One region of the Agarivorans albus genome, then DNA from elsewhere that is predicted to be linked to it. Evidence: predicted binding sites of a transcription regulator. Region 1 holds the regulator's gene; the other holds the start of a gene.

Region 1 (7,682 bases):
TGGCGAAGCCTGCCACGGTGACTTAGGCATGATCGCCGCCGACGATATCGTATTAGCCTTGTCTAACTCAGGCGAATCTGAGGAAATATTGTCTCTTTACCCAGTGTTTAACCGCATTGGTGTGCGCTCTATTGCCATGACTAGTAACCCCAACTCATCTATGGCAAAGCAGGCCAACTATCACTTATGCATCTCGGTGCCACGTGAAGCGTGCCCCTTAGGGCTAGCACCAACAGCAAGCTCTACAGCTACCTTAGTAATGGGCGATGCTCTAGCAGTTGCTTTATTGGAAGCTCGCGGCTTCACAGCCGATGACTTTGCCCTGTCTCACCCAGGCGGAACTTTAGGCAAAAAACTGCTACTCAGTGTGAGCGACTTAATGCTAACTGGGGAACAAATTCCGCTAGTAACAGTCGAACAAACTATTCGCGAAGCGCTATTCGAAATCACTGCCAAAGGTTTAGGCATGGTGGGAGTACTTGATTCTAAGCAGCAGCTGGCAGGCATTTTTACCGATGGCGACTTGCGTCGTATCCTTGATCAGCGCATCGACATTCACGATACCCAAATTGGCCAAGTGATGACGCAGAACCCCAAAGTAATTGACGACAATTGGCTAGCCTTTGATGCCTTAAAGTTAATGAAAACCAAGTCAATTAACGGCTTGTTTGTGCTAAACAATAAAGCCGTTGTGGGTGCATTTAATATGCATACCTTATTACAAGCCGGAGTTTACTAGTGACAATTAACACGCCCTATGGCGCGGTTAGCCAAAGCAATTTTGACGCGGCAGCAAAAATTAAACTTTTAGTTTGCGATGTAGACGGGGTTTTCTCCGATGGTCGCATTTATATGGGCAATGACGGAGAAGAACTTAAAGCCTTTCATACCCACGACGGATTTGGCATTAAAGCGCTACTGAATATCGGCGTCGAAGTCGCTATCATCACCGGCCGCCAATCAAATATTGTGCAACAGCGTATGCAGGCTTTAGGAATTACTCGTATCTACCAAGGCCAACAAGACAAACTCGTCGCCTACCAGCAAATGCTTGAACAATTGTCACTAGCTCCTGAAAACGTAGCCTATATTGGTGATGATGTGGTCGACACCCCAGTAATGCACGACTGTGGTTTAGGTGTAGCCGTGCAAGATGCTCACCCCTTGTGTAAACAACGTGCCAACCTTATCACCCAAACCCGTGGCGGTTTTGGTGCGGTTCGAGAGCTTTGCGATCTAATACTGCAAGCAAAAGGCGAGCTTGATAATGCTCAAGGTATGAGTGTATGAATCGCCCAACCTGGTTCTTTGCAGGCTTATTTCTCTTGGCCTTGGTGCTGTGGCAGCTTAGTCCTTCGGAAACTCAGCAGCTAAGTGCTAAACGCGAAGCCAGCAAACCAAACTTTGTTGCCGAAAAGCTCTACAGCGTGAGTTTTGGCGAAGATGGTAGCCCGCGCTATCGGATCTATGCTGAGGAAATGGAGTTTTTTGAACAACTTAAGCACACAACTTTTGCTCAACCAAAGATCTTAGTGTACCCAGATCCAAGCCAACCTGTATGGCAAATTGTGGCCGATCACGCTACAGTACAGCAGCAGCAAAACGTCATTTTAAATGACAATGTAGTAATTAAAAATTTAAGCCGTGGCGAGTATGTTCGCGACTTAATAACCGAAAAATTGGAGATCGACCTGCAAACAGAAACCATGAGCAGCGATCAACCTGTTACCGTTTATGGCCCTTCATACGAACTGTATGGCGTTGGCATGGACGGTGATTTAGCCAACGAAATAGTGACTTTATTAGATGATATCGAAGCGGTTTACCACAACCCACAAGAGTAAGTTAGCACTTGCGGCTAGCTTGTTTATGCTTTCTTGGGGTTCACAAGCACTAGAAGACGACTTCAACAAACAAATTATTGTTGATGCTGACCGCCAGCAGGTCAATATCAAAGAAAACCGAGTCACCTTTTACAATAATGTTGTGGTGACTCAAGGCTCGATTAAAATGCACGCCGAAGAACTCAGTGTTATTGGTAGCGAAGAAAAAGGCAGCGAAGTAATGATCGCTAAAGGCGAACCCGCAACGTTTTATCAATTACTTGATAGTGGCAAGCCAATTGAAGCTGAAGCGAACGAAGTGCGTTACGACCTAAAAACCCAAACGCTAACACTCACCACCAATGCTCAACTCAAACAAGAAGAGAGCTTGGTAAAAGGTAAAATGATCAAATACAGCATCAACAAACAAGAAATGGTGGCACAAGGCGACGAAAATAGCCGTGTAACTACTATTTTCCTGCCTCAGCAGCTTGACGAACTAACGCCCAAGGAAGACCAGCAATAATGAGTACGCTAATTGCTGAAAACCTAGCTAAAGCCTACAAGGGCCGTAAGGTAGTTAAAAACGTTAGTCTAAATGTAGAAACCGGTAAAATTGTTGGCTTGTTAGGTCCAAACGGCGCTGGCAAAACAACCACTTTTTACATGGTGGTGGGCTTGGTGCCTCGTGACCAAGGCCGAATCCTCATCGATGATGACGATATTTCTAGTACAGCGATGCATACCCGCGCACGCAAAGGCATTGGCTACCTTCCGCAAGAAGCGTCCATCTTTCGCCGCTTATCTGTGGAGAAGAACATACTCGCCGTATTAGAGACCCGAAAAGACCTCGATAAAGAGCAACAAATTGGTGCATTAGACGACCTTCTTGAAGAGTTTCACATTGGCCATATTCGCAAAAATCTAGGCATGAGCTTATCGGGTGGTGAGCGTCGAAGGGTTGAGATTGCCCGAGCGCTAGCCGCCGCACCTAAGTTTATTTTGCTTGACGAACCCTTCGCAGGGGTAGATCCTATTTCTGTTATCGATATTAAAAAGATCATTGAACACCTACGTGATCGCGGTCTAGGTGTACTAATTACCGACCACAATGTTCGAGAAACTCTCGATGTTTGTGAGCATGCCTATATCGTTAGCCAAGGCGAATTGATAGCCTCAGGAAAGCCAGAAGAAATTCTCGAAAACGAACATGTGAAACGAGTTTATCTCGGAGAACAATTCAAGCTATAGTTAAAGTGCAAGTTTAAAAAAAGACAATAAGAAGAAGGAACAGCGGTAGTTAATGAAAGCATCTTTGCAGTTGCGTCTTGGTCAGCAGTTAACCATGACCCCCCAGTTACAACAGGCCATTCGCTTACTCCAGCTTTCAACACTGGATTTACAGCAAGAGATTCAAGAGGCTCTGGAAAGTAACCCTCTGCTTGAGGCGGATGAGTCTCACGCCAGTGATAGTGACGCAACCGACGCTAAATCTGCCAATGAGAAGTCTACCGAGGCCGAATCCACTGCGGACATAGACAACAGTCAAATTGAAGCAGGCGATGCCATTAATCAAGAAACTGTTTCTGACGACCTCCCTGTTGACTCTACTTGGGACGATATCTACAGCGCCAGTTCTGCCCCAGCCAGCTCATCTGGCAGCGCCGTGAGCGATGACAACGATATGTTGTTTCAGGGCGAAACTGTCGACTCTTTACAAGACCACTTATTGTGGCAAATGCAACTCACTCCATTTAGTGAAGTAGACCAAGCTATTGCTTTAGCCATTATTGATGCAGTAGATGAATCGGGCTACCTCACCCAAGACTGTGAGCAGCTACTAGAAGGCTTACGTTCAAGCGATAACAATGACTTAGATGTAGAGCTAGATGAAGTAGAAGCAGTACTTAAACGCATCCAACATTTCGATCCAGTTGGTATAGCAGCGCGCTCGCTGCAAGAGTGTTTACTAATCCAATTAAGCCGTTTTGCCGAAGACACCCCTTGGCTAAATGAAGCCAAAGATGTAGTTTCAAATCACATTGATGTATTAGCTAATCGCGATTTTCGTCTATTAGCCCGCAAAACCAAACTTAAAGAAGACCAGTTACGCGAAGTCATGCGTTTGATTCATACGCTTGAACCTCGACCAGGTAACGCGGTAGAGCCTAACCAAGCCCAGTATGTTATCCCGGATGTATCGGTTGTAAAACGCCAAGGCCGCTGGGTTGTAGAGCTCAACCCAGATGCAATGCCTAAGTTGCGTGTTAACTCCCACTATGCATCTTTAAGTAAAACCTCTACCAACGCTAACGATACCCAGTTTATTCGTAGCCACTTACAAGAAGCCAAGTGGTTTATTAAAAGTATCGAGAGCCGAAATGAAACCCTATTAAAAGTATCCAACTGCATTGTTCATCATCAACAGGCGTTTTTTGAATATGGCGAAGAAGCCATGAAGCCAATGGTACTGAACGATGTGGCAGAAGCTGTAGAAATGCACGAATCCACCATTTCCCGGGTAACCACCCAAAAATTCATGCATACACCTCGCGGCATCTTCGAGCTTAAGTATTTCTTTTCTAGCCATGTGGCTACCGATGGTGGAGGTGAGTGCTCATCAACCGCTATTCGTGCATTAATCAAGAAACTGGTAGCTGCCGAAAATACCAGTAAACCACTCAGCGACAGCAAAATTGCTGATATTTTGGCAGATCAGGGGATCAAGGTGGCAAGACGTACGATTGCTAAATATCGTGAGTCTTTAGCAATTCCACCTTCTAACCAACGTAAGAGCCTTATCTAAGGCCACTAAAAGGGGAAGATATCTATGCAAATTAACCTTACTGGACACCACGTAGAAATAACTGAATCTTTGAAAGAATATGTCCACACCAAGTTTGCCAAACTCACCCGACGATTCGATCAGATCAATAACGTTCACGTCATCCTCAACGTAGAAAAACTGAACCAAATTGCTGAAGCCACATTACATTTAAACGGCGGCGAAGTATTTGCAACCTCTGAGCATTCTGACATGTATGCCGCCATCGACAGCCTGATTGATAAACTTGATCGCCAAGTCATCAAACATAAAGAAAAACTTAACAAACGTTAGCCACCCCCATGCAACTAAATAAAGTACTTAGCTTGGACTGCACCCAAAGTGCAGTTCAATGCTCTTCAAAAAAACGCGCCCTAGAAATAGTAAGCGAACTGGCTGCCAAGCAGCTTGATACCACTACCCAATGCATTTTTGAAAGCTTGTTAAATCGAGAAAAAATGGGCAGCACAGGTATTGGCCAAGGTATTGCTATTCCTCATGGCCGTATCGACAACCAGCATCAAGCCACAGCGGTTTTCTTGCGTTGCGATCCCCCTATTTCCTTCGATGCTATAGATAACAAGCCGGTAGACTTGGTATTTGCATTACTAGTACCCGAAGATCAATGTAAGCAACATCTTAATACTCTAGCTCAAGTAGCTGAAAAACTTAACGATAAGCAAATATGTAAACAACTTCGTTGTGCACAAAGTGATGACGAATTGTACGACATCATGGTAGCCTAATACTCTAATCAGCCTTAGGGATTATCATGGAACTGATCATCGTTAGTGGGCGCTCGGGTTCAGGTAAAACCGTCGCCTTAAGAGTATTGGAAGATCTCGGCTACTATTGCGTCGACAATTTGCCGGTTGTGCTTTGGCAATCACTTATCGACAACTTAAAAAAAACCTATTCTAAAGTAGCAATTAGCATTGATATTCGAAATCTTCCCGATGAGCTATCACCGGTAGGACAGCTAATACGAGACGCTGGACCAGACATTAATCTGTTAAGCATTTTTTTAGATGCGAAGGATGAAGCGCTGATCCGCCGTTACAGCGAAACACGCAGGGTACACCCGCTTAGCCAAAGCAATTTATCTTTAGCAGAAGCGATTGAATCAGAAACCGAGCTATTAGCCCCCATTTCTAGAAATGCCGATTTGCGTATCGACACTTCCCGTTTATCGGTACACGAGCTAAGCGGCTTAATTCGCTCGCGCGTTACTGGTGACCAACAACAACAGCTAATTTTGGTGTTCGAATCCTTTGGATTTAAAAATGGTGTGCCTAACGATGCCGACTACATGTTTGATGCGCGTTTTTTACCTAACCCACATTGGCAAGAGGAGCTACGTCCTCTAACCGGCTTAGATAAAGCCGTGCAAGAATACTTGGCTGCGCAGCCTTTAGTTACCCAATATATCGAGCAGATTAGCCAGTTATTGCAATCTTGGTTACCGCATTTAGAGGCTAACAATCGTGCCTATTTAACCATTGCTATTGGCTGTACTGGCGGACAACACCGCTCGGTGTATGTGGCCGAGCGACTTGCTAGCCTCTTTAGCGCTCATCGAAAAGTGCAACGACGCCACCGAACTTTGGAACATCGCCTTGAAGCTCACTAGACAAGTAGTAGTAAAAAACAAATTAGGTCTGCACGCACGTCCTGCCACCAAGTTGGTTGAGCTGGCACAGCAATTTGACGCTGAGCTGAGTATTATAGATGGTGAGAAAACGGCTTCTGCTGCCAGCGTTATGGGTTTACTGGTGCTAGCCAGCGCGCAAGGAAGTACGCTAACCATAGTATCTGAAGGTGCAGACGCAGAAGCCGCTCTAGATGCGGTTCAAGCCCTAGTAGAAGCTAACTTCAACGAAGAATAAATCTATACGCAATAAAGCCAAGCTACAATTAGCAAGCAGCACATAACAAAATAACAATAGGGATCGCTTATGCCAGAAGAGATGGAGTTAAACCCTAATCAGCACAAACGCTTACAGGAGCTAAATCAAGCCCTCGACAGTGGTATGTTCGTGCATGTTAGGCGCATGCTTCATCAAATGCCTCCCTGTGACGTAGCACTATTACTAGAATCTAGCCCACCAGCAGGGCGTAAAGTATTATGGCAACTTACCGACCCCGAGCAACATGGTGAAATTCTCGAAGAGCTAAACGAAGATGTAATGGAAGGGGTACTTCAGTTAATGGCACCAGAAACACTGGCCGCCGCAACTGAAGGCATGGACACCGACGACATCGCTTATGTACTAAGAAGTCTGCCCGACAGCGTGTACCAAGAAGTTCTTGAGCAAATGGATGGTCAAGACAGGCACCGTGTAGAAGCGGCCCTAGCTTACCCTGAAGATACTGCTGGCAGTATCATGAATACCGATACCATTACCTTGCGGGCCGACGTAAGTATTGATGTGGTATTGCGCTATTTACGTTTACGTGGCGAACTGCCAGAGGCTACCGACGCCCTGTACGTAGTTGACGAAGATGACCTACTACTGGGCGATATTCCTTTATCTACTCTGCTTACGGTAAGCCCCAACGTTAATGTTCGAGAAGTAATGGATGGAAACGCAGAAACCATCCATGTATCTATGGATGAAAACGACGTTGCAGCATTATTTGAACGCCATGACTGGATTTCGGCTCCAGTAGTTGATGAACAAGGTAAACTGCTAGGTCGGATCACCATTGATGATGTGGTCGATATTATTCGCGAAAATGCTGAACACAGCATGATGGGTATGGCGGGCATGGACGATGATGAAGATACCTTTGCCCCAGTGGTTAAAAGTACCCAACGCCGCACCTTTTGGTTAGCAGTAAACCTGTGCGCGGCCTTAGTGGCGGCCTCCATCAGCAATATGTTTGAATCTACCCTAGAGCAGTTAGCCACCTTGGCCATTTTAATGACGATTGTACCCAGCATGGGAGGAATCGCAGGCAATCAGACCCTTGCTTTGGTTATTCGTGGTTTAGCCGTGGGTCATATTGGTGAAGGTAACTCTCGCTGGTTAATA
Region 2 (7,682 bases), 2.3 Mb from region 1:
ATGGTAGGTACTAGTTTTTCGTTTTCAGGGATCTGTGAAGCGAAGTTTATGCCGTTTACGTTTCTCATATTATTCTCCAATTTAAAGGGCGGAGGTTCGACGCTACCCTTTATCTAGTAGCTATTTCTGATCGTATTTTTACTTTAGCGGCGACTGAAACTTAAAATTGACATTCTACGATCCTCTACCCTAATGTCAGTTGAATACTCCTGTTAATTCGCACTACGTGTTCCACCATCGACTCCGGTTGGTGCTCAATGGAATTCATGACCTTAGCTATCAAATTCGTAAGGGACGTCTGCTTTCCTTGATTAGGCTTAATCTCACCTAAAAGTGAAAAGGTAGGCACTGCAATAATCAGTGAGTGAGTTGAGAGGAGGTTGGGTGTAACGATTCCCGCTAGATGGTTGATATCATTGCATTATGCGATTCACCTAGCGTATATGAATTATACATAGTTGAGCAAAGGGTTGCGTGATAACATCTGTGTTGTCAGAAGGATAGTCTGATGAAAAAAGCTAGATAGGAAGTCGCCCAAGGGCGGCTTTTTTGTGCCCAAAAGAAAATTGTAACTAGCAGCCAACAGCGGTACCAGCTTTAGCTCATTTTCTGTGGGTGACTTTAGCGTCAAATAAGTTGAATACATTGGTAACAAGTGTGTGGCTATCTAAGTATTTGCTCGTTACTAATGGCTTATAAAGCACTGTAATCAATATAGTGAGCTAGTTTCACTTTCAAGGCACGCATAATGTAGATTGACGAGGTAAGAACATGAAGGGTGTAAGTTTTCACAAACGAGATGCACTATGGATGGCTCATATAATTGTCGAAGGGAAACGCAAGCATTTAGGGTGTTTTAAGAAGCAGGAAGAGGCTATCGCCGCCCGCAAAGCTGCGGAAAGTGAGTGTGCGAAGGAGGCTGCGTAGCTATATCAATAAAAAAAGCCAAGTGTGCTGTAAATCAATTATGGTGCAGCAAGGTGCGACACACATAAATGAGGGCTAGAGCTTACTTTGTTACGCAGATACTGGCGTCCCCTACAGGATTCGAACCTGTGTCTAAGACTTAGGAGGTCCTTGTTCTATCCAGCTGAACTAAGGGGACACTAAAGTAAGGCGCACACCTCGTTTAGTGCGCGGGTACATTATACTCAGCTTTAACTTTATGAAAAGCAAAGCCTTACTGTTTGCTTACTAAGTCACCAAGTTGAATATTTGCCGTCATGCTTGGGTCAACCGCTACCACGATGGCACTCTCTTGATACACTTGCTCAATTCTTACCATGCTGTCAGCCATAATTTGCTCTTGGCGTGGAATGTCCCAGTTTCCCCAGTGATAGTTTTGATGAATCAAGTTTAACAACATGCCGCGGTTAAGCTGATTCGCTTTCCCTAGGTTTATTTGCCAGCGATCTGGTCCCAGTACTTTCACCACGCTGCCTTGTAAGGGTTGGCAAGCCAGTAGAGCATCTACTTCGGTAACCACTTGTTGCAAGGTCGCGTTTACCGTTTCTCCATAGGCCGATAACCAAAACTCCGCAGAGTGGGGTGATACCACTTCTCTGGCGTCAAACTCCCATGGCGCGTTTACTGAAAAGCGCTTGTTGTATATTTCTTCTAAATCAATGGCGTTGTATACCCTGGCATTCACCACAAAGTAACGTTGCGGATAACTAAGGTTAATAAATTTAGGTTTGTGCACTTGGTCCAGTGAAATGTTCTCGATTTCTAAGCCAAGCAAATATTGTGCGCCATAACGATCGGCAACATCTTTAATGCCCTTGTAGTTATGTTCTCCTGGTTTGTAATAATTTAAAGGTAACTTTGGTGGGGGCTTTACGTTGAACTGATTACCCACTTGGCGAGCAATGTCGTAGGTGCGTTGCTCAACTGCTGGTGATAGCTCTTGTAGTTGGCCCACACGCGCTTGATGTTGCTGTTTTAAGAAGGGAGGGAGCAGCAACATGTTTTTGCTATAGCCACTGGCTTTACACTGGCTGGTAGCCGGGAATACGTCGGCCTGTAAAATTATATAGTATTGTTGGCCGTGATTACCGTCGTCTAATACGGTTAGGTTATGCAAGGAGCCTTTAGAGACCACTTCAATTTGATCAAGCGTGAGTTGCCCGCCAGAGACTTTGCTAATGCTGGTAACAGACGCCCCCGAATACAACAGAAGCTGCTTAACCGCATCTTGGGTAGCTAAGCTTTTGGCTTGCTCAAAGTCGTTGTTTACGATGGTGGCTTGGCCCTTAGCCTCGTACCATATTGCCTGTGTCGACATGCTAATTAGCATCCCAACTAAAAGAATTATCTGTTTCATAAGGCCCTCCTATGTTTCGGAGTAAGCAATAACTATACCCAAAATAAAACGCTATTTTTTTGACTGGAACGGTTATTGCTTGGAACAGGGAAGTCGGAGGAGATTGATATGCGATATACGACACTATTTATTTTGCTGGTAACGCTACAAGGATGCAATACCAGTTTACATCATGTTTCTAATTATCCTTATGTGGAGCCACGAGAGCAGCAAGATGCCGCTTTGTATGTGCATGTCGACAACCTGTCTCAACAGTTAACTGATGACGTGGATTTAACTGAGACTGACTCTGTGGCCATAAGCACGGTGGTGGATCTAGACAACTTGCAATCGAGCGATGGGTTTGGGCGGCAAGTGGCAGAGGCAATGTTTGCCGCTTTATCGCGTGAAGGCGTAAATATGGTAGAGCCGCGCCTTACTGGACGTTTGCAAATGGACCCAGGTTTCGGCGAATTTTCGTTATCGAGAGATGCAGATTTACTGAGTACTGAAATGGAAATTACCTACGTGGTGGTTGGCAGTTTTCAGCGAACCACTTCTGGTAGGCATGTGAATCTTCGTTTAGTTGAGCTATCTAGCCAAGCGGTTGTGTCGGCTGCTTATCAATTTATCCCCAATATGGCGGGGGCAACTTCACCGCGTGTGACTAGTGTAAATGGGAGCTTGCAGCGTCATGAACAATCTGTACTTTAGATCGTGGTTTATTAGTTTAGCGGTTTTGTTGTTGCTAGCTTGTACGCCAACAACCCAAGTTAAACAAGTTGAATGGACTTATGAGCCACCGGGTGACTTTACCGTGGTTAATGCTGTTGGCTATGCGCCTATTAGTCAGCAACGTGGCGCAGACATGAGCGCTAAACAATTACGCGCAATGAAAGCCTCTAAGTTAGATGCTTATAGAGAGCTTTCTGAGCAAGTGTATGGCCAACATATCGATAGCACCGCAACAGTCAGCGATATGGTGCTTGGTAACGAGCGTTTAGCCGCCTCGGTTGCCGGGGTAATTCGTGGTGCTAAGGTGATTAATGCCTACGCAGTTGACGATGTATATGTCACTGAGTTGCAACTTGATTTCCGAGAAGTGTACCGCGTTACTATGTCTATGGCGCCAACTCGCCATCTTGAGAGTCAAAAAACCGTTCATTTTTAGTAAAGATTTTACCTTTCTGGCCGATACTTAAAGCGTAATAGACGATTAAGGAAGCGACATGAAAGGTATATCTTTAGTAGCCTTGGCTACTTCAATGCTGGTGGGGTGCTCGAGTTCCCCATCAATGCAAAAAGTGGTGGTGTACGATGGCTCAAAGCATCACGCCGCACATACTCACAACGCTCACTATATGGAAGGTGTTGTAGATGAGAATGGGCAGTTGTTTTTAAGTGGAATGCAAAGCCGTTCGCTTAACCCTGCCAGCCCAGATATGAGTGACCCTGATGTTCAGCACTCACTTACAGATTATGTAAACCTAATGTCGCAACGCCTAGTCTCAAGCTCTCACTATGTGAATGCTGATACACCAATCGGGGTGGCTTCGTTTGTTCCTTTAGATAATCTTCGTACCACTGATTTATTTGGCATGCAGCTAGCCGAAAGCTTTGTTTACGAGATGCAGCAAAGTGGCTTTTCGGTGATTGATTATAAAACCACTGGTTTTATTCGCATTACCCCAGAAGGGGACTTTGTATATAGCCGCAACGTAAAAGAGTTGTCAAAGCGTTTACCCATTGAGTACTTACTTGTAGGCACTTTTAGTAAATCAAATAAAGGTATTTTGGTTAACGCGCGGATCGTTGGCGCCCAATCAAAAGTCGTAGTCGCTTCTGCTCAAGAGCTTATTCCCAATGAAGTGTATCAAAGCAAAGTACCTGCACCAGTTAAGCGAGACGGGGTAATGATTATCGAGTCGCGTAAGCAGGCCAGTAAAACTAAGATGCCGATGGGGGAGCGTGGTTAGTTAATTTCGTCTATTACTGTTATACGCAAAACCCTAGCCTTGGCTGGGGTTTTGTTGTTTTTGAATATGTAACTACCACAAGCAGTACTTTTCCAATTAACAACAGTAGAGCATTCAGACGTTCAAATTCAATTAACTAAGGTGAACAACTTAATGCCCAGTTAATTTGGGTTGTGTAGTTTCTGGAAGCGAGGGGTAACTTAGGCTTTAAAGCCTTTACCCATGCGTTGTGAACTGTGCTTTTTACCTAGTTTGTCATAGGTAGACGCATTTTGGTTTTGCAGTTGGTCAATTACGGCGCTTAGCTGTTTGACTTTTTCGTTGCTGGCTTTAATTATTTCGCCATTTAGCTGATTGCGTTCTTGGCATTGGGCCAGCAAACTTTTGATGGTATCTACTTGTTGAACAAATTGAGGATCTGAATTCAGCTGTTCTTTATTAGAAGACGCTGCTATCTCTTCATCGGCACTCGCTATTAGCGCCAATGCTTGTTCTTTTTGCTCAGCAACAGCATAAAGAGCAATAGTATCGTCTTGTTCAAGAGCAACTTTTTCTTGCTCCAAAAGAGAAAGCAGCAAGGTGAGTTGCTGCTCTTGAGTATTCAGTAGTGGGGCGATCATAGGCTAATTATCCAAGCGCTTTATTAAACTCACTTTCAAAGTCACCCATTTTCTGTGCAACTTTATTGGCATCTACTTGATAAGTACCATCGGCCACCGCTTGCTTGATTGATTCGAGCTTCGAGCTTCTGCTATCTGAATCACTGAGCAAATTCTGCTGAATACGGTTTAGTTGTTGTGCTTCGTTTGTAAGCATAACTGAATCCTGGGCTGCAGCAGAACCAGCGGTTGAACGTTGTTCAGCGCTTTCTTTTGTGCCTTTGTCAGCAACTCGATTTGAGTCTAGTTGACTAGGACGGTTTCCACCTAAGTTGTTAATATTTAAAGCCATAATGGCGCCCCACAGTTAATCAATTTTTCGTATTCAATAAAGCTATCGGCTTGCTTTGGTAAAACTTTAGAAAAAAATTAAAGTTTTACCTCAACTATTCCAATCGCTTTTACTCGGCCGGTGACCAGACGCTGAGACTGATTATTTCTAACCCGAATGGTATCACCGATAGTGCCACTAGACAAAGCGGTACCTTGGGTTGTTACATTCAGCCCACCAGCATTGGCGGAGATGGTAACAGCATCACCTTTGCAAATTATGCAAATATCGCGCCCAGTTATAATTTGGTCTTTACGCATTGCTCGTCTAAGTTTAGCACCAACTAAGAGCTCTAGCTCTGTGAAGTAACTGCCGCGTAAGCGATTCTCGGGTAAAAAATTAGTGGTAAGTTGTGCGTTAGTTAAGGCAGCCCCTTCCTGGATGGGGGAGGCTGCTACCACCACGGCAAGCAATACTTGTTTGCGTACTGGGATATAGAGGCGCCAGTTTGCGTGTTCATCACACGTAACTAATACGCTGGTGTTTCTCCGAACTTCACCATTAGCTAGACTGTAACGATAAGGCGTTGAACAGTCGGGGATCGCGATTCGCTCATCTAATTGATTAGCGGTTAGCTCAATTTTTTGACCATTGTCGTGAGTTATCTGCGAATAAACAAAATCTACTGCTGCTTTTTCAAGCTGCGAGTGCAGCTCACTAGTGTGAGCAGTAAGACTAAAACAAAATAATACGAGTGAAGCAGCAATTTTTATCAACATTTCCGATATGATACCGATAAAGCAAAGTAACAATTGGCTTTTTTGTCTATGCTTAACAAGTCGATGTTAAGCCTCTTGGTGTCAAAAAAACGACAATTAAGTTAGATTAAGCGATAGTATACAGGGGTTAAGCAAGGTTGATGCCCCTTTCTAAGGAGTGATAAGTATATGGCGGGTATTTTAGATTCGGTAAACCAGCGTACGCAGCTAGTAGGACAGAATCGCTTAGAGTTGTTGTTATTCAGGTTAAATGGGTCTCAGCGCTATGGCATTAATGTATTTAAAGTAAAAGAAGTCTTACAGTGTCCGCCACTTACCGCGCTGCCTAAACTAAATCCTGTTATCCGAGGTGTGGCACATATTCGTGGCCAAACTATTTCGGTCATTGATTTAAGTTCAGCCACTGGCGGGCGTCCAATAGAAGATGTGACCAAGTGTTTCATCATCATTTCAGAGTACAACCGTTCTGTGCAGGGCTTTTTAGTAGGCTCGGTCGAGCGTATTGTAAATATGAATTGGGAAGACATTTTGCCGCCGCCCAAAGGGGCAGGTAAGTTCAACTACCTGACAGCGGTAACAGAGGTTGAAAAAGAGTTAGTTTCTATTTTAGACGTTGAAAAGATTCTCGATGAAATTTCTCCGGTTGATACCACAGTAAGTAAAGAGATTGTTGAAGAAGCAGCCGCAAACGTTCAAATAGACAAAAAAGTATTGGTGGTTGACGATTCTTCGGTGGCGCGAAATCAAGTTAAGCGCGCGGTAACCTCCTTAGGGGTAGAAGCCTTACTTTGCCAAGATGGACGAGAAGCCCTCGAGCTGTTAACCACTATGGCTAAAGATGGTCCAATTACCGATCAAATTGCGCTGGTGATTTCAGATATTGAAATGCCAGAAATGGATGGTTACACATTAACGGCGGAAGTACGTTCTCATCCAGATTTAAAAGGTCTGCACATAATTTTACACACTTCCTTAAGTGGTGTATTCAACCAAGCTATGGTAAATAAAGTTGGCGCTAACGCCTTTATTGCTAAATTTAATCCAGATGAATTAGCTGCAGCTGTTCGTCAATCTTTATAGAGTGTGGATGCATTGAGAACCATAACAGATGATGTGTATAAACAGTTTTGTGGCTTTCTAGAGAAGCAGTGCGGAATTGTATTAGGTGACAACAAGCAATACTTGGTAAAGAGCCGTTTATCGCCATTAATGGCTCAGTACTCTGTAGCAAGCCTTACCGAACTAGTTCAAAAAGCCATGAGCCTACGTGAGCGCGATTTACGTGCGGCCGTGGTGGATGCTATGACCACTAATGAGACTCTGTGGTTTAGGGATACTTATCCATTTCAATTGCTCGGTGACAAACTCTTGCCGGAGTTCACAAAGTTATCTCGGCCAGTGAAGATTTGGTCAGCGGCAAGCTCCTCTGGCCAAGAGCCATACTCTATTATGATGACTTCACTGGAGTATCAGGCTAAACGCCCTGGAACCTTACCCATGGGGGTGCAGGTGGTGGGGACTGACATATCACCGTCAATGCTGGAGCATTGTAAGCGTGGTGAGTATGACACTTTAGCCTTGGCGCGCGGTTTATCGCCAGAGCGTAAACGTCAGTTTTTTGAAGCGACTACCGACGGCAGATTTCGAGTTAATGATAAAGTGCGTAAAAATGTTAGTTTTAGGCCGCTTAATCTC

What was found. Region 1 encodes sigma-54, which starts transcription at its own class of promoters, with help from an activator protein. Its sites were predicted from a motif close to GTTGGCACGNNNNTNGNNT; they were not measured.
Region 2: K5620_RS13130 (FlgO family outer membrane protein) is a predicted target of sigma-54. The motif match lies at 2,386-2,404, and genes of this name have one in related genera.

What each region holds. Positions count from the first base shown of each region.
Region 1 is NZ_AP023032.1:646,382-654,063, reverse strand. Features, by position in the region: gene K5620_RS03145 (KpsF/GutQ family sugar-phosphate isomerase) at 1-739, shown strand, start outside; gene kdsC (3-deoxy-manno-octulosonate-8-phosphatase KdsC) at 739-1,290, shown strand; gene lptC (LPS export ABC transporter periplasmic protein LptC) at 1,287-1,844, shown strand; gene lptA (lipopolysaccharide transport periplasmic protein LptA) at 1,870-2,349, shown strand; gene lptB (LPS export ABC transporter ATP-binding protein) at 2,349-3,074, shown strand; gene K5620_RS03120 (RNA polymerase factor sigma-54) at 3,127-4,629, shown strand; gene hpf (ribosome hibernation promoting factor) at 4,654-4,941, shown strand; gene ptsN (PTS IIA-like nitrogen regulatory protein PtsN) at 4,950-5,393, shown strand; gene rapZ (RNase adapter RapZ) at 5,420-6,277, shown strand; gene K5620_RS03100 (HPr family phosphocarrier protein) at 6,264-6,533, shown strand; gene mgtE (magnesium transporter) at 6,603-7,682, shown strand, end outside.
Region 2 is NZ_AP023032.1:2,911,558-2,919,239, reverse strand. Features, by position in the region: gene K5620_RS13150 (HNH endonuclease) at 1-68, opposite strand, end outside; tRNA gene K5620_RS13140 (tRNA-Arg) at 1,030-1,105, opposite strand; gene K5620_RS13135 (flagellar assembly protein T N-terminal domain-containing protein) at 1,181-2,323, opposite strand; gene K5620_RS13130 (FlgO family outer membrane protein) at 2,432-3,016, shown strand; gene K5620_RS13125 (LPP20 family lipoprotein) at 2,997-3,473, shown strand; gene K5620_RS13120 (FlgO family outer membrane protein) at 3,532-4,278, shown strand; gene flgN (flagellar export chaperone FlgN) at 4,479-4,898, opposite strand; gene flgM (flagellar biosynthesis anti-sigma factor FlgM) at 4,906-5,229, opposite strand; gene flgA (flagellar basal body P-ring formation chaperone FlgA) at 5,307-5,987, opposite strand; gene K5620_RS13100 (chemotaxis protein CheV) at 6,156-7,067, shown strand; gene K5620_RS13095 (CheR family methyltransferase) at 7,080-7,682, shown strand, end outside.